2 linked regions of the Aliamphritea hakodatensis genome follow. The protein of the gene in region 1 interacts with the protein of each later gene in a pairwise test. Links are inferred from orthologs where the notes say so. Each region holds a gene or a part of one and is shown on either strand. Other genes may lie near its edges.

What was found.
Region 2: the proteins of cysE (region 1) and cysK interact in binary tests that used the Escherichia coli proteins (3 or more experiments, as listed by UniProt). The link is inferred for Aliamphritea hakodatensis from one-to-one orthologs.

The regions. Positions count from the first base shown.
Region 1 is NZ_AP025281.1:653,513-658,718, forward strand. The notes cover bases 365-3,196. They hold cysE (serine O-acetyltransferase), read left to right. Parts: upstream 365-1,288; coding sequence 1,289-2,104; downstream 2,105-3,196. Other genes in these bases: dnaJ (molecular chaperone DnaJ), read left to right, coding at 365-1,176; dapB (4-hydroxy-tetrahydrodipicolinate reductase), read left to right, coding at 2,170-2,973; PCI15_RS02940 (YqfO family protein), read left to right, coding at 3,053-3,196. In the rest of the region: more of dnaJ, read left to right, coding at 40-364; more of PCI15_RS02940, read left to right, coding at 3,197-3,364; PCI15_RS02945 (rhomboid family intramembrane serine protease), read left to right, coding at 3,672-4,253; PCI15_RS02950 (NUDIX hydrolase), read right to left, coding at 4,245-4,808; PCI15_RS02955 (CoA pyrophosphatase), read left to right, coding at 4,937-5,206.
Region 2 is NZ_AP025281.1:1,484,129-1,496,660, reverse strand. What follows is about bases 3,225-6,101. They hold cysK (cysteine synthase A), read left to right. Parts: upstream 3,225-4,117; coding sequence 4,118-5,086; downstream 5,087-6,101. Other genes in these bases: PCI15_RS06785 (sensor domain-containing diguanylate cyclase), read left to right, coding at 5,372-6,101; PCI15_RS06795 (tetratricopeptide repeat protein), read right to left, coding at 3,473-3,934; PCI15_RS06800 (DUF4139 domain-containing protein), read left to right, coding at 3,225-3,476. Also shown: PCI15_RS06805 (SUMF1/EgtB/PvdO family nonheme iron enzyme), read left to right, coding at 17-2,071; more of PCI15_RS06800, read left to right, coding at 2,076-3,224; more of PCI15_RS06785, read left to right, coding at 6,102-6,358; PCI15_RS06780 (Dyp-type peroxidase), read right to left, coding at 6,430-7,386; PCI15_RS06775 (sulfurtransferase), read right to left, coding at 7,458-8,288; PCI15_RS06770 (tryptophan--tRNA ligase), read right to left, coding at 8,311-9,588; PCI15_RS06765 (hypothetical protein), read left to right, coding at 9,856-10,146; PCI15_RS06760 (DUF2789 domain-containing protein), read left to right, coding at 10,223-10,456; peroxide stress protein YaaA, read left to right, coding at 10,557-11,333; PCI15_RS06750 (Tim44 domain-containing protein), read right to left, coding at 11,402-12,307; PCI15_RS06745 (potassium channel family protein), read right to left, coding at 12,416-12,532.

The sequences.
Region 1 (5,206 bases):
TACGTGCCACCTGAGCACCGACGACAAGCGAAACAGATTATGTCGAAAAGAGATTTTTACGAAGTACTGGGGGTTGCCAAAGACGCCTCAGACCGGGATATCAAGAAAGCCTTTCGCCGGATGGCGATGAAGTATCACCCGGACCGTAACCCGGACGACAAAGAAGCAGAGGAAGCTTTCAAGGAAGTTAACGAAGCTTACGAAATACTGTCTGATCAGCAGAAAAAAGCCGCGTACGATCAGTACGGCCATGCGGGTGTTGATCCGAACGGCATGGGTGGCGGTGGCTTCGGCGGCGGTGCCGGTGGTTTCAGCGATGTATTCGGCGACGTGTTCGGTGATATTTTCGGTGGTGCGGGTGGCGGACGCCGTCGCAGTCATGTGCAGCGCGGTGCGGATCTGCGTTACACCATGGACCTTACACTGGAAGAGGCGGTTAAGGGCTGTGAAAAAACCATTACTGTACCGACTCTTGTAGGCTGTAATACCTGTGATGGCAGCGGTGCCAAACCGGGTACCAGTGCTAAATCCTGCGGTACCTGTGGCGGTGTAGGCCAGGTGCGGATGCAGCAGGGTTTCTTCTCAGTACAGCAAACCTGTCCGACCTGTCATGGCGAAGGTCAGGTGGTCTCTGATCCGTGTAACGACTGTCACGGTCAGGGCCGTATTGAAGAAACCAAGAAACTGTCGGTGAAAATTCCGGCAGGTGTTGATACCGGTGACCGTATCCGTCTGGCGGGTGAAGGTGAAGCCGGTACTCACGGCGGACCGTCCGGTGATTTGTTCGTGCAGATGAATGTTCGCGATCATGCTATTTTTGAGCGTGACGGGAAACACCTTTTCTGCGAAGTGCCGATCAGCTTTATCGACGCGGCATTAGGCGGTGAGCTGGAAGTACCAACGCTTGAGTCCCGTGTGAAGCTGAAGATTCCGGCTGAAACGCAGACGGGCAAACTGTTCCGCCTGCGGGGTAAAGGTATCAAGCCGGTTCGCGGTGGTGCTGTGGGTGACCTGTTAGTACGGGCAATCGTAGAAACGCCGGTTAACCTGAGTAGCCGCCAGAAAGAACTGCTGCGTGAGTTTGAGTCCGCGATGGACGACAGCCAGCAGCATCATGCCCCTAAGAAGACCGGTTTCTTCGACAGTGTGAAGAAGTTCTTCGAAGATATGACCTAAAATATAAACAGGGTCTGCAGCAGTGCAGGCCCTGTTTTGCAAGAGATTGAAGGCTCCTGCGAGTATCCTAGCCCGGCAGGGGTGTCTGTAGCCGTCAGATAGAGAGCCTGTTATGAGTGAATGGCCAGTGGAACCGGATGCCTTATGGCAACTGATCCAGCAAGAAGCGCGTAAAGAAATTGAGCGTGAACCTTTCCTTTCCAGTTTTTTCCATGCCAGCATTATTGGTCACAAGAGCCTGTGCGCGGCGGTCAGCTACTTGCTGGCGAGTAAACTGTCAGATGATGTGATGCCAGCTGTTGCCCTGCGCGAACTGATTGATGAGGCGCTGCGGGCAGATCCGGGTATTCTTGAGTCTATCTGTCAGGATATTGTAGCGGTGCGAACCCGTGATCCGGCGATTGAGCGTTTTACCATCGTGCTGTTATACCTGAAGGGCTTCCATGCCCTGCAGTCTTACCGGATTTCACACTGGATGTGGAGCCAGGGGCGCTATTCAATGGCACTGTATATTCAGAGCCGTGTCAGTTCGGTGTTTCAGGTGGATATCCATCCGGCAGCCCGGATTGGCCACGGGGTGATGTTCGATCATGCTACCGGCATTGTGGTGGGTGAGACCTGTGTCATTGAGAATGATGTATCTATCCTGCAGGGGGTTACGCTGGGAGGTACCGGTAAAGAAAGCGGTGACCGCCACCCTAAGATCCGTGAAGGCGTGCTGATCGCCGCCGGGGCAAAAATTTTCGGTAATATCGAAGTGGGTAAGGGGGCTAAAGTCGGGGGTGGTTCGGTTGTGCTGGATGAAGTGCCGGCCCACACGACTGTCGTTGGCGTGCCCGCAAAGGTTGTTGGCCGTCCGGATGTTGCCAAGCCGGCACTGGATATGGACCAGAATGTTCCTTGCGAACAGCCGTGCGCACCGGAATAAACACAGAGCTGAATAATACATTTATACCGGCCTGCTCTCTGCGGGCCGTTTATCAGGATTAAACCATGATTCGAGTAGCAGTTGCCGGTGCCGCAGGCCGGATGGGAAAAGCGAATATCCAGGCGGTTGAAGCCGCTGAAGGAATGCAGTTAGGTGCGGCGATTGTCAGTCCGCAAAGCAGCCTGATCGGTGCAGATGCCGGCGAGCTGGCTGGCGTTGGTAAGCTGGGAGTTGCCCTGTCCGGTTCGCTGGAAAGTGTTATCAATGACTTTGACGTGCTGATCGATTTTACCTCTCCTCAGGTGACGCTGCAGAACATGGCGCTTTGTGCTGAAAACGGCAAGCGCATTGTGATTGGTACAACCGGCCTGACTCCTGAGGAACGTGCCGGGCTGGACAGCTACGCCGATAAAATGCCGGTGGTCTTTGCCTCGAATATGAGTGTCGGCGTTAACCTGAGCTTTAAACTGTTGGCGATGGCGGCTAAGGTTCTGGGCGATGACTATGATGTTGAGATCATCGAAACCCATCATCATCATAAGGTGGATTCTCCTTCTGGCACTGCGCTGAGCATGGGTGAAGCTGTTGCCGGTGCACTGGGGCGTGATTTGCGTGAATGTGCTGTCTATGGCCGTGAAGGCCAGGTGGGGGCGAGAACCCAAAAAGAAATTGGTTTTGCGACTGTCCGTGCCGGTGATGTGGTCGGTGATCATACGGTCATGTTTGCCAATGAAGGCGAACGTTTTGAAATTACCCACAAAGCCAGCTCCCGTATGACTTTTGCAAAAGGTGCCGTACGGGCAGTAAGCTGGTTAAGTGAACAGCCGAAGGGTGTGTACAGCATGCAGGATGTGCTGGATCTGAATTAATGCTGCGCATTGTGCCTTTAAAAAGCCCCGGTATAACCGGGGCTTTTTTGTTTGCGGAAACGGTTAAAGGAGTAAGTTTGTGTATAAATTATGTTTTTTTGTACCTGAAGAGAATCTGGAAAACGTTAAAGAAGCGCTGTTTGCAACAGGTGCAGGCCGCATTGGGGATTATGACAGTTGCTGCTGGCAGGTGTTGGGCCAGGGGCAGTTTCGGCCGCTGGCGGGCAGTAATCCGCACATTGGCAGTATGAACCAAGTGGAACGGCTGGCGGAGTGGAAGGTCGAAATGGTGTGTGAAGACAGCCTGATCCGGCAGGTGGTTGCTGAGCTTAAGCACACTCATCCCTATGAAGAAGTGGCTTATGAGGTGTATAAGCTGGCCGAATTCTGATCAGGGGGCAGAGGATCGTTAGGCAGTTTGCCGGGCATTCTGGCAGTTGTTTATAAAAATTGAGGAGTTATGCACGTATTCTGTGCATAAGCCTGTGCAATAGATTTGCATAAGGTTCTGATAAGCGCATTAAGTTTATGTTTTTAAACGTTAATATTAACTTGTTCCAATAATGGTCAGTATATGTGAAGAGGCGGTGGTTAAACATAAATTTATCCAGTTTTTCTGTGGATTAGCATGTGAATAACATCTTTATGACTTGCAGATAAAGGCTGTAGCCCAGTAATGGCGGAGGAGCTGAGAATTGGTGATAAAAAGATCAGCGCAGCTGAAATGGCTGGCAGCTTTCATTGCGCTGTTATGGATTGTTGAAGGCGTTAATCAGCTAACCGGTGGCGGATTACGTATATATGGATTAATTCCCAGACATACAGAGCTGATGTATGGAGTAGTAACAGCACCGTTTTTACACGGCAGTGTTGAGCACTTACTTGGCAACACTGTGCCACTGGTGCTGCTGGGCGTCTTAATCATTCAGCTGCGGCCGCTGGCCTTTGTAACCTGTTTTGTAATTCTGGTCAGTGGTTTGCTGGTGTGGATCTTTGGCAGGATGAGCATTCACATCGGTGCTTCCGGTGTGGTCATGGGGTACTGGGGTTTTTTACTGAGCTATGGCGTGTTTACCCGCTCTTTCAAGGCTGTTGCTTTCAGTCTGCTGACTATCCTGCTGTATGGCGGGCTGGTCTATACTCTGCTGGATTTTAGCCGGCAGGTGAGTTTTGAAGCCCATATCGCCGGGTTTATCAGCGGTATTCTCTGTGCCTGGTGGCTGGCAAAATTCAGACCGCTGATCCGGCGTAAAAAGCGTACGGATAAGGCTTCAGACTGAAGCCTTGTTGAGCGGGCGCTTTGATGGCGCGTGTATTTCAAAGTGCCGCAGAGGGAATTTCTGGTTGTGTCTGTCATCAAAATAGCAACGCAGTGCATTGGTAATGCTCTGAAAGGCAATGTCTTCCCAGGGCACCTCAGCTTCGCTGAACAGGGCAACCTCAAGGCTCTCTTCACCGGCTGAGAAATTCAGATCATCCAGTGTCGCGAGATAGATCATCTGAACGTGGTTGATGTGCGTCATGGAAGTAAGACTGTATAGCTCAAGGTTACTGACTCTGGCGTTAGCTTCCTCGAGTGTTTCTCTGCGTGCAGCCTGTTCTGTGGATTCGTTGTTTTCCATGAAGCCGGCGGGAAGCGTCCAGTAGCCGATTCTTGGTTCAATGGCCCGTTTGCAGAGTAGCACCTTATCTTCGAAAACCGGCAGGCAGCCGGCAATGATTTTAGGATTGGAGTAATGGATTTCAGCGCAACTGATACAGACATGACGTGGCCGGTTGTCACCGGCAGGGACTTCAGTGCGAACCTGTGCCCCACAGCTGCTGCAAAATTTCATACTGGCTCCTGATAATCGTATTGGGATCAAAGTGTACCGCAATTTTTTCCCGTTCGGCGAGGGTGGCGCGACTAAACTTTACCTGTTACGCCGGGTATGATGGAAAGGAGTTAATACGTGGAGGATATATGATTCAGGATTTAGCGCGTCGGTTACATGCCAGTTCACCAAGGGTACTTGAGCATGAAGGGGCTGAGGCGGCTGTTCTGGTGGCGCTGACCAAGAGTGATGATCCTCAGGTGGTGCTGACCCGCCGGACAATGCATTTATCCTCCCATGGGGGCGAGGTGGCGTTTCCCGGGGGGAAAAAAGATTTTGAAGATGCGGATTTACTGACGACCGCGCTTCGCGAGGCCCATGAAGAAGTGGGGTTGCCCCCGGAGCGGGTGGAAGTGCTG
Region 2 (12,532 bases), 840 kb from region 1 along the record:
ATTAGGCCGGTAATGTATGGTGGATTCTCAGCAAGCCCTTTATAACGGACTGAAAGCCGAACAGATTATCGGCCCGGATCACCATCCGTATAAACTGCTGACCGCACTTAAACCCACTGTACTTGGCCAGCTCTGGCAGGCCGAAGACCTTTCCACCAGTACCGGCGCGCTGGTCAGCCTGCATATTATCAACCCTGCCTTCAGCCGGCACAGCGGCTTCATCGAACACATCAAAAAGCAGGTTAGCCTCAGCAAACGCCTTAAACATCAGTATCTGGCAGATCATTACGGTATCTTTAAACACCGTGGCGGGCTGGTTTTAATTGCCACAGAACGGCTGGATGGCCTGACTCTTGCCCAACTGCTGAACAGCGGTGCCCATAAAAAGCTCAGCCGCGCACAGAAAGAAGGTTTGCTGATTCAACTGGCACTGGCACTGGACAGCATTCATGCAAAACTGGCCAGCCCCCACCGCAGCCTTAGCCCGGACATGGTCTTCGTCAACCGTCAGGGAGGCGTCCGGTTAACCGGCTATAACCTCGCTGACAGCCTTGAGTGCATCAGTGAACAGCTCAAAGAACCCGCCGGTTATCTGGCCTACCGGGCACCGGAATGCTTCCATCCGGAACCGCTTACCCCAAAAGCCGATATCTACGCCTATGCCGCCATCATCTATCAGCTACTGAGCGGTAAAGCACCGTTCCGGGCGCAGGATGATGAAGCCAGCCGGGTACGCATTGAACTGAAACCTCTGAAAATGCTGACCGCCACCCAGTGGCAATCATTGCAAAGCGCGTTTTCCACCGACCCGGATGAACGCCCGGCGACGGCCTCCCAGCTTATTCAGAGTATTCTGCAGGAAGAAAATGAAGCACCGCTGCCCGACATCAAAGGCCCGGATACCGCTAACAACACTCTGTCTGATGAGGCACAGTCCGAACGTACAGCAGGCAAGTCCGGCTTGGGCGCCAGACTTTCCGGACTGACAGCCTGGCGCCCCAGCCGCCCACAGATATTCGGCTTAGGGATTTTCACTGCCGGTATGCTGGTTGGTGCAATCGCGACCGCCGCCATTCTGATGTTGCAGCAAATGCGTACAAACAACGCACTGGCAACCAGCCTGGCGGAAATCGAAAGCCTGCGGAGTCAGTTAGAACAACAGGCAACCGAACAGCAATCCGCCAGCAACGATTACCAGACGCAAATCGACGCTCTCAAAAACAGCCTGACAGCCCGTACCGATGAAGTAGCCACGCTGGAAGCCCGGTTGCTCAAAGCCAAATACCCCGACGCGGATGCCAAAACACTGTTTACTGATCAGCTTACCGGCGGTTTTAAAGGCCCGCAGATGGTAATCATCCCCCGGGGACGCTTCATGATGGGCGACCAGCAGCTGATCGGCGATGATAACGAACTGCCCAGCCACGAAGTCAATATTGGCTATAAATTTGCGCTGGCCCGCAATGAAATCACCTTCAGCGACTATGACCACTACGCCCTGGCCACCGGCCAGCCGCTGCCGGACGACAACGGCTGGGGGCGGGGCAACCGGCCAGTGGTCAATGTTACCTGGCAACAGGCCAAAGCCTACACCCGCTGGCTGGCAGACATCACCGGACAGCCCTACCGCCTGCCGACTGAAGCTGAATGGGAATACGTTGCCCGGGCAGGCTCAGACAGCAACTACTGGTGGGGTGAAAAACTGGAACCGGAACGGGCAGTCTGTGGCGAGTGCGGCAGTCCCTGGGACGGCAAACAAACTGCTCCGGTGGGAAGTTTCCCCGCAAATTCATGGGGAATTCATGACATGAGCGGTAATGTCGACGAATGGGTGGAAGACTGCTATCAGGATTCCTATATCGGTGCGCCGGTAAACGGCGATGCCCGCCAGGATGGCAGCTGTGAGTTTCGCGTCATGCGGGGCGGTTCCTGGTTTGATATCGGCCGGGTTATCCGTTCTTCCAGCCGTTACCGCCACCCGGCCAATGCCAGCAAAAATACCTGGGGCTTCCGGGTCGCTCTGAATTTACCGGAAGATACACCGGACGTATCAACGCTTAACGAGGAATAATATCATGCACAGGTTTGTTACCGGTGTCGTCACTTTACTCACCCCGGCGCTGACGCTCGCCGCCGGAATCAGTATTGATGCCAGCCAGCAAAAATCACTCACAGTGACACTGTACAACGACAATCTTGGGCTGGTCAGAGACACCCGGCAGTTACCGGCTATTCCTGCCGGCGAGAGTATATCCGTGCAGGATGTCAGCCATCAGATGATGAGTGAAACCCTGCGTTTTGAAAATGCCGGCGAAGTACTGGAACAAAATCTCAACACCAACCTCATCAGCACACAGGCACTGTTACAGCACTATATAGGCAAAAACCTGCAGCTGGCCCGGACAAATCCGGCAACCGGGCAGGAAACCCGTGTTTCTGCCCGCCTGCTCAGCAACGACGGACAACTGGCGACTGTTGAGCGTGACGGCAGTATCGAAAGTATCCCGGTAAACAGCAATGGCTGGCGGTTTATCTTTCCGGCCCTGCCCGCAGGTATGCAGTCCAAACCCAGTCTGGAAATCACCACCGGCGGCAGTAAAGCCAACCGCGAAGCCATACTGACCTATCTGACCCGTGGCCTCAGTTGGCAGATGGATTATGCCATGACCCTGAATCAGCAGGGCAACCGGCTCAGCCTCGACGGACTTGCAACACTCAACAATCAGACAGGGGTCGACTTCAACGACAGCAACATTCTGTTAATGGCCGGACAGGTTAACCAGCCACCGGAAAACCTGCGTTACAAACAGGAACGGGGCATGATGGCCATGGCGATGGCCGACGGTATGGAAAGCGGCCAGCCGCAACAGTTACAGGATTACCAGCTCTATAAGCTGCCCCGCACCACCAGCCTCAAAACCGGCCAGACCAAGCAGGTTAACCTGATCAGCTCTGACCGGGTAAACACCGAAAAAACCTACCGGTACCGGTTCCCCGTGTATCCGGGGCTCGACCACAATGAATACCGGGAAAAACCGGCCATTGAACTGAGCTTCCAAAATACTGCCGACAGCAATCTGGGCTTTCCCCTGCCGGCCGGTAATGCCCGGGTATTCAGCCCGGATAATGACAACCGGCTGCAATTCATTGGCAGCGCCCGGGTGGAACATACCGCCGCCGGGGAAACCGTCCGCCTGCCAATCGGCAAAGCCTTTGACCTGAGTATTAAGCGCCAGCAGACTGACTTCGAAAAGGTGTATAACGGGCACAAAATGCGCCAGACACTGGAAGTCCGTAACAGCCGGAGCACCGCCACTAAAGTGACACTGAATGCGGATTTCTCACAGGACTGGAAAATTGAAGACAGTAGCCACACCTATACCAAATCAGCGGCAGGTCAGGCTCAGTGGATTGTCGATGTTCCCGGCAACGGCGTAACCAAGGTCAGTTTCAGCGTACAGCTGCTGCAACCTTAACCGCCAAAACGCACCTGTTGCGCCTTCCAAAACGCCAGCTGGCCTGAATCCGCCAGCTGGTGTAAACCGCCTGATTCATATACCTCGATCAGACGTTTAATGGCCAGAACATGCCCCTTTTCACCGGCCTGACGGTAAAACTGCAGTGCCTTATCGGCATCTTCACCGATAACCGGGTAACCCTGTTCGAATAAGCGGGCAACCTGATACGCAGCTTTAGCATCCCCCTGTTCCGCCGCACGGCGAAGATAAATCGCCCCCTGAATCCGGTTGCTCTCATCTTCCCCCCGGTAATGCAACAGGTGCCCGTAAACTGACAACGCTTTGGTACTGCCATTATCCGCCGCCTTACGGAACAGCTTCATAACCAGCTGATGCTTTGCTCTGGACGATTTCAGCAGCGAGCTGCGAAATGCTGCAAAAGCCAACCAACCCAACAGGGGCGCTATAAGTTTCATAAACAACCGCATTGCTATCCTCACCGGAAAATCAGAATAAAACCGATAAAACCAATTTTATTTCAGGCGGACTAAGTAATACATCGATATTTGTCTTGCGTTCGTTATTGCGCTGCGCTTAAATCGAAAAGTTATAGAAGTTATTTCTCTTATTACTTATTTTAGTGAGATCAGGATATCCCCATGAACAGCTTCAGTGATAATTCCCTATCGATCGGTAACACTCCGTTAGTACGCCTTGGCAAAATCGCACCGCAGGCTAATATCTACGCCAAAATTGAAAGCCGTAACCCTGCCGGTTCAGTAAAATGCCGGATCGGTGCCAACATGGTTTGGGCCGCTGAGCAGGACGGACGTCTTAAGCCGGGCATGACCCTGATCGAGCCTACCAGTGGTAACACGGGTATTGCGCTGGCTTTCGTGGCCGCATCCCGTGGCTACAAACTGGTGCTGACCATGCCATCTTCCATGAGCATAGAACGCCGCAAGCTGATGAAAGCACTGGGGGCTGAAATCGTTCTGACCGAACCGGCGAAAGGCATGAAAGGCGCGATTGCCAAAGCGGAAGAACTGGTTGCCGAAAACGCTGACAGCTACCTGATGCTGCAACAGTTTGAAAACCCTGCGAACCCTGAAATCCACGAAAAAACCACTGGCCCTGAAATCTGGCGCGACACAGAGGGGCAAATTGATGTTCTGGTCGCAGGCGTGGGTACCGGCGGCACTATCAGCGGCACGTCCCGCTATATTAAACAGACTGAAGGTAAAGCAATTCATTCAGTCGCAGTTGAGCCGACTGACTCTCCGATTATCAGCCAAACCCTGAACAACGAAGAGTTGCAGCCTGCTCCACACAAAATCCAGGGCATCGGCGCCGGTTTCGTACCGAAGAATCTGGACCTGTCTCTGGTGGACGAAGTCGCACAGGTAAGCAATGAAGAAGCCATTGAAATGGCCCGCCAACTGATGGTTAAAGAAGGTATTCTGGCAGGTATCTCCTGTGGTGCAGCACTGGCTGCAGCCGTTAAGCAGGCAGAGAAGCCGGACAACCAAGGTAAAAACATTGTCGTGATCCTGCCGGACTCCGGCGAGCGTTACCTGTCTACCGCGCTGTTTGAAGGCATGTTCAGCGATAACGAAAACGTACAGTAACACCCCCTCCTCTGACAGACCTGCTCAGCAGGTCTGTTTTTACTTCCCGGCAGTCTCCACAAAATGGAGAATCATGCCTGCATTTTCAAACAAATCCGGTTGCGATTTCTCAGGGTTAAAACCATACTGGCAATTAATCATACCAACATTTGATTAAGACTAAGGAATCAGGTCGCACACATACTGCATTATCTGGTTTCAGTACGCTTAACCAGGTGACCTGACGAACACTGATTCTGCTTGAGTGCCTTTGTGGCAGCAAAATCAGCACCCTGACAGGTTACGATGATGATAGATACCCAAGCTTGCCTTTCCCGCCATCCACACCCTAACCTTGATCTGGATAAATGGCAGACCACCGTCGATCTGATGGCCGAGTTGTTTGGCTCAGCCTGTGGCACCATCGTCCAGTTCCGCCAGCAGGAATTTAATGCAGTCGTTGCCAGCCTGAATGAAGACAACTTTCTGCAACGTAACTCCAGCTGGCCATGGGATATGAAAAGCTTCTGTCGACGAATCGTTGAAACCGGCGAAGGGCTTTATGTTGAAAATGCACCGTGCAACAGCGAATGGAAAGATGCACCTCCCGTGGCAGAAGGCCCTGTGCGCTCATACTTCGGCATGCCCATCACCTGGCCTGACGGCTCACTGTTCGGCACCATCTGTGTCATCGACAAAAAGCTTTCCGACTATTCCGACACCCAGCTGAAAATACTCGAACAGTTCCGTAATCTGATCAATGCCGACCTGCATATGCTGATCAGCTACGAAGAAATCAAGGCACTGGCCATTACTGACGAGTTAACCCAGGTGCATAACCGCAGAGGCCTGAACCTGCTGGGGGAACAGCGCTTCAAAGACGCCCGACGCTTTGGCCAGCATATCGGCATGGTGTATATCGACATCGATAATATGAAACAGCTCAATGACACCGAAGGGCATCAGGCAGGGGACGCCTGTATCACGGGTCTGGCAAAAACACTGCAAGAAAACTGCCGGGACAGCGACATTATTGCCCGGGTAGGCGGTGACGAATTTCTGGTCATGATGCTGACAGATAACGAGCAACAGATTCAGACATTTTGCCAGCGGATCGAACATCAGTTCAGCGAGCAGTTAAAACAAAACCCCGCCTTCCGTATGAACAGCCTCAGCCACGGCTATTGCTTTGCCACAGAGGTTGATGAAACCTCAATGGAAATAATGATCGATAAAGCAGATAAACACATGTACGAAAATAAACAGGCCAATAAGCTGCACCGCTCAGCCTGACCGGCCACCATTTTCAGGACAAAAAAATACCTGCGCAATGCAGGTATTTTTTAACTCTGAACCGATTTGTTTCAGGCGTCGTTCCAGCTTTCCAGCATTGCCAGCCCCGGTGCGAAGAATGACTGCCCCGTCACCGCCACAGTATAGTCCAGCAGTTTGTCGTAAGCACCGCCCTGTTCTTCACCGTGAAACATACTTTCCAGCATCCGGGTAAAAGGCACCGCCGAAGCACCGAAAGACGCAAACAGCAAACCCCGTTTGGTCAGATCACCATAAGGCATACTGTGCCGCAGGATTTCAACAGATTTACCCTGAGCATCTTTCAGGGATGTCCGCTTGGTATGGGCAAAGCTGGCTTTATCTGCGCCGGCATATTCCACATTTTCTGTTTTGGTACGGCCGATAATATCTTCCTGCTGCTTAACCGCCAGCTGGTTCCAGCGCTGCAGATCATGCTCGTAACGTTGCAGGTGAATATAACTGCCACCGGCAAACGGCCCGTCAGCAATCACCGCAACCGCAGCCCGGTCATCCCCCTGAGGGTTCTCCGTGCCGTCAACAAAACCGGTCATGTCCCGGCTGTCCAGATAGCGGAAGCCGTGAATCTGCTCCACCAGCACCAGGTGCCCGGCAAGCAAGGCGTGCAACCGGGATGCCATTTCATGGTTGATATCATGACGGTTACTGCGAATATGCAGCAGCACATCCGCCGGTGTCGCCGGCGCAGACAGCTGATCCCGCTGTTGCTGAGGAAAAGGCAACAGTTCAGCAGGACGCTGAGCCCCATCAAACCGCTCCCAGACCTGCTCGCCGACAGCAAGGGTAACATGCAATTCAGCGCTGGCTCCGGACTGGGATGAAGCATCTTCCATCGCCCGGGTCAGCACCGGCACCTGCGCCAGCAAATGCTTCAGACGGGAGACATCCGCTTGCGGGGATAAATCATACGTAATAAACAACGCATCACTGTTTGCTTCAGCAATGACACCGGACTGACAGAGGGCCTGTGCAGCACGTATTTCAGTCATACCTCACTCCTTTTCTGCTTTACCGGCCTGATTTGGCGTGCCGGCAGCTATCTTTCTGACATTCTGAATATTCAGGCCGGCGGATGGTATTTTAACCATTCACTCCATGACCCCGGATACACCCGGGAGCCACTCAGCCCGGCAATTTCCATCGCCAGCTGGTTATGGCAGGCGGTAACACCGGAACCACAGTAATGTATCACCTGCTCAGCAGGAATATCTTTTAGCAAAGCCTGCCACTCAGCCTTCAGCACATCTGCCGGCTTAAACCGGCCATCGCTGCTCAGGTTAGCCTGTAACGGCCGGTTCAGTGCACCGGGAATATGCCCGGCAACAGGATCAATCGGTTCCTGTTCTCCGTTATAACGCTCCGCGGTTCTGGCATCCACCAGGCAGCTGTCCGCCGCAAACCGGGCAACCTCTTCCCGCCCGGCAATCATTGAATGATCATAGCTGTTCAGCCTCACGGCGCTTGGCTGAGGCATAATAAACTCTGTCACCACCGGGGCTGATGCCGCCAGCCAGGCCGGATAACCACCGTCCAGCACTGCCACATCCCGCACCCCGATTGCTTTCAGCAGCCACCAGGCACGGGCAGCCATCGCGCCCCCGCAGTCATCATACACGACCACCTGTACATCCGGCCGGATACTGGTGGCTTCACATACCTCGGCAAACTTATCCAGCGCCGGTAACGGGTGCCGGCCGGTCTCATCGGTAACCTCAGCGGCAAGATCTTTATTCAGATCCACATACAGGGCACCGGGAATATGGCTTGCCTGATAGGCTTTGCGGCCCTGATTAACATCCATCAGATTAAAACGGCAGTCCCAGATCACCAGGGCACTGCCACGCTCAACCTTTGTTTTCAGATCATCGACGCTGATCAGTGTCTGATTCATAGGTTACTCCGTCATTTCCGGGTTACAGATACTGAGCGAACTCTTCCTGCAGAACATCCAGCTCGTTCTGGGCCTTTTGCTTCGCTTTTTTCTTCAGGCCTTCAACTTCAGCGGCTTTAGCGGCCAGCACGTCACGGGCTGCAGCGGCTTTATCATCAGCCTGCGCGACCTGCTCCAGCACTGATTTAAGCTGCATCAGAATACCGCGACGGCGGCCTTCTTCAGCCCGGGCAATCTGCTCGGCGGATTTTTCTTTCTTCTGCTCTTCCTGCTGTTGCGGTGCCGCTTCAGTGTAGGTCAGCGGACGGATACCGGCAGCAATACGCGCCTGCGCCAGGAACGGGGTTGCAAACTCACGGGCTTTGGCTGCCCCTTTATGCAATTGCTGCTCAACGAAAGCCATGTCCTGCATCAGACGGTTATATTCTTCACGGGGTTTGGTCAGGTAGGCATCCAGATATTCGAAAAGCTGCTTCTTAGCATCCCCCCAGCCGATACCGTTTTCGAACTGACGGCGCATATCAGCCTGTTCTGCCTCGGTGGCAAAGTTGGCAAACAGCTGAAAGATTGTGCTGTCGTCCGCATCCTTAGGCTGACCCGGCTCCAGCGTATCAGTCTTAATCTGCTTGATCAGTTTGTAAAGATCATCTGAGCTGGCAAACAAAGGAATCGTATTGTCATAGCTCTTGGACATCTTACGGCCGTCCAGACCCGGGATCAGCTGAGTCTGTTCATCAACCTGAGCCTGCGGCAGATTAAACAGTTCGCCATAGGTATGATTGAAACGTCCGGCAATATCACGGGCCATTTCAATGTGCTGAATCTGATCCTTGCCCACCGGAATAATATCCGCATTAAACATCAGGATGTCCGCGGCCATCAGAATCGGGTAGCTGAACAACCCCATAGTGACATCATCATCTTCCTGCTTACCCGCTTCACGGTTTGCATCGACAGACGCTTTATAGGCATGGGAGCGGTTCATCAGCCCCTTTGACGTCATGCAGGTCAGAATCCAGGTCAGCTCGGTAATTTCCGGAATATCCGTCTGGCGGTAAAAGGTTGCTTTATCGGTGTCCAGCCCCAGCGCCAGCCACGTCGCGGCAATCTCCCGGGTAGAACGCGCGACACGTTCCGGATCATGACACTTGATCAGGGCATGAAAATCCGCCAGGAAAAAATAACTGTTAAAGTCACTGTTCAGGCTTGCTTCAATCGCAGGCTTGATCGCCCCTAAATAGTTACCAATGTGCGGGGTACCGGTGGTTGTTATACCAGTAAGAACAGTCTGTTTAGTCATCTGAATTCTGCTTAGGTCTGAAAAATTACAAATCTCAAAAAAGGCCGGCACCTGATCAATAGCGGTACCTGGAATAAGGCCATCCATGATACTCGCTGGCGGCTTAATTAGAAACGCACAGACACGCTTTTTCTCCACCACCTTGCGACTATACGCCCTACTCTGAACCCGACTATAGGCGTAACGATTTCAGCACTTTAACACTGGGTTCAGTACCGGCCCCGGGGTATAATCCCGGACTTTGTGATAACACTGAAAGGAACCGACATGACCGAACTGCTCCCGTCATGGATTGTACTGGCCTCTGCACTGGGCTCACTGGCTTTTCTGATCGCCACCGGGCCAGATAAAAAACCCGCTACCCTGGTTAACCGCCTGCTGATGGCGGCGTTATGTTTTATCGGTGGCTTTCTGTTATCCGCCATGTATTCACGGGTTGTCGGCGAAGCAACTGCCCCCATGATTGTTGCCATTCTCGTTATGATCGGCACCGCCGGCTCCACCGCCATCTTCCGCACCATTGAAAAAAAGCATAAAACCGGCGACCGCGAAAACTGATCACTTTTGACAAGTCCGGCTAACCCGCTAGGCTTTTTAGGGCACCCGTAATTAAATCCCCTGACGGAGGCCCTTTATGGATCGCTCATTACACAGTATCAATACGCTGTTCGCTCAGCTGGGACTGCCCAGTGAAGATCATGAAATTGATCAGTTTATCCGCACCCATACCCTTTTCAGCCAGCGAGTCCGCCTCGACGAAGCCAGCTTCTGGACACCGAGCCAGGCAAGCTTCATAAAAGAATCACTGGATTTCGATTCCGACTGGTCGGAAGCTGTGGATGAACTGAATACCCGGCTCCATGCCTGATTAATATTCCCTATCCTGACGATACACTTTCTAAACTTTCAGTTTGCCGGCCAGTGGTTTACCATCATGACAAATTCACTGGCCGGGTATATTCACAACCATGCTACTTGTTATTTCTCCAGCAAAAAATCTGGACTACGACCCCCCTGCAACCACCAACACTTACAGCCAGCCAGACCATCTGGACCACGCTGCTAAGCTGATTGAGCAGCTGAAAGAGTTTGCGGTGCAGGATATTGCCGAACTGATGAAGCTCAGCGATAAACTGTCAGCACTGAATGTTGCCCGCTACCAGAGCTGGCATCCGGACTTCACCACCGACAACGCCAAACAGGCGGTACTGGCCTTCAACGGCGATGTATATACCGGCCTGAATGCCCCTGCTTTCAGCGAAGAAGATCTCGACTTTGCTCAGCAGCATTTACGTATCCTGTCCGGCTTATACGGTTTACTCCGGCCACTGGACCTGATGCAGCCTTACCGGCTGGAAATGGGTACCAAGCTGGCCAATCCGCAGGGGAAAGATCTGTATGCGTTCTGGGGCAATGTGATCACCGCTGCTCTGAACGAACAGTTGCAGGCACTGAACAGTGAAGAACTGGTTAACCTTGCTTCCACCGAGTATTTTAAATCGGTCAAGCCTAAAGGCCTCAACGGCCGGGTCATTACCCCGGTATTTAAAGACTGGAAAAACGGCCAGTATAAGATCATCAGCTTCTTTGCTAAAAAAGCCCGCGGTCTGATGTGCCGCTACGCCATTGAAAACCGTATACAGAATGCTGAAGACCTGAAAGGATTCGATCTGGCTGGCTATCAGTATGATGAAAGCCTTTCCAAAGGTGACACCTGGGTATTCACCCGGAAAGAAGCCCTGTAAATACAGGTTACAGATACAAAAAAGGCGCGGTTCCTGAGGGAACAGCGCCTTTTTTATCGCCTGATCAATCAGGAAGGCTGTTCGATGCCCACGATCATCCAGTCGGCATTTTCCTGAGACATGTCACGCATCAGGTGCCACAACTCACTGAATTCAGTGGTCTGATCACTGTCTTCTTTCATCCAGCCATAGAAGTTGATGGTGGCAATTACATGATCACCGTTATCGATGAAGTTAGCCATCTCAGCCATCACCGATACCACTTCCGTATGCTGGGCTTCAGCCAGTTTTGCACGCTCAGTCTGCAGATGATGCAGCACATCCGGGGACACATATGTCTGAATATCGTCCCAGTCATTACTGTCCCATGCCTTTTGCAGGTGCGCAAAATGCTGCTTGCCGCCTTCCAGGAAGCTGTTTTCGTTAAACCAGTTCGGTAAAACGAAACCACGGCCACCAAAGCCACCGCTGTTAAAACGTGAAGGCTTGGCCACCGGCTCAGACGCCTGGAAATTCTGTGGTTCAGACGTTTTAAAGTTCTGCGGTTGCTGAGCGCTCTGCTGGCTCAGGCCGCCCATACCGGCACCTGCGCCGGCATAATTTGGCCGGGAGCCCTTCTTAAGTATCGAGAATATCTTGAACGCCACAAAGGCCAGTAAGCCCACCAGCAAAATATCCATGAACTGGATACCGTCGAAACCGTCACCAAAGAACATTGCACCTAACAGACCACCGGCCAGCAGACCCGCCATCAGACCACCAAAGCCACTGCGTTTTTTGCCCTGGGCAGTCTTGCCCGCTGTATTTGTTGCCGTTTTCTGGCTGGTAGGCGCTGCTGCAGGCTTAGCCGATTTAGGGGTAGAAAAAGATTTACCAAAGCTCTTACCGCCACCGAACCGCTTGGCCTCTGCGTCCGGTGCAACCAGACCAAAGCTTAGAATACAGGCAAAAAGAGTTACTAACAGGGTACGCATATCATCTCCTGAATCATGCTGATTTTTCAGCAACAGTTACTCGCTTACATAACGGCCGCCAGATTATTTCAGTCAAGATAGTAGCGGTATAACCGGCAAATATAAAGTTCAGAAACGCTTAAGTATGCGTGAAAGAAGGTTAAAACTCGGGTCTTCTCCGGTCAGAATATAGAAAAGAATATTGTAATTCTTAAGAATCCACTCCATCCGTCCCTTCGCCGACGA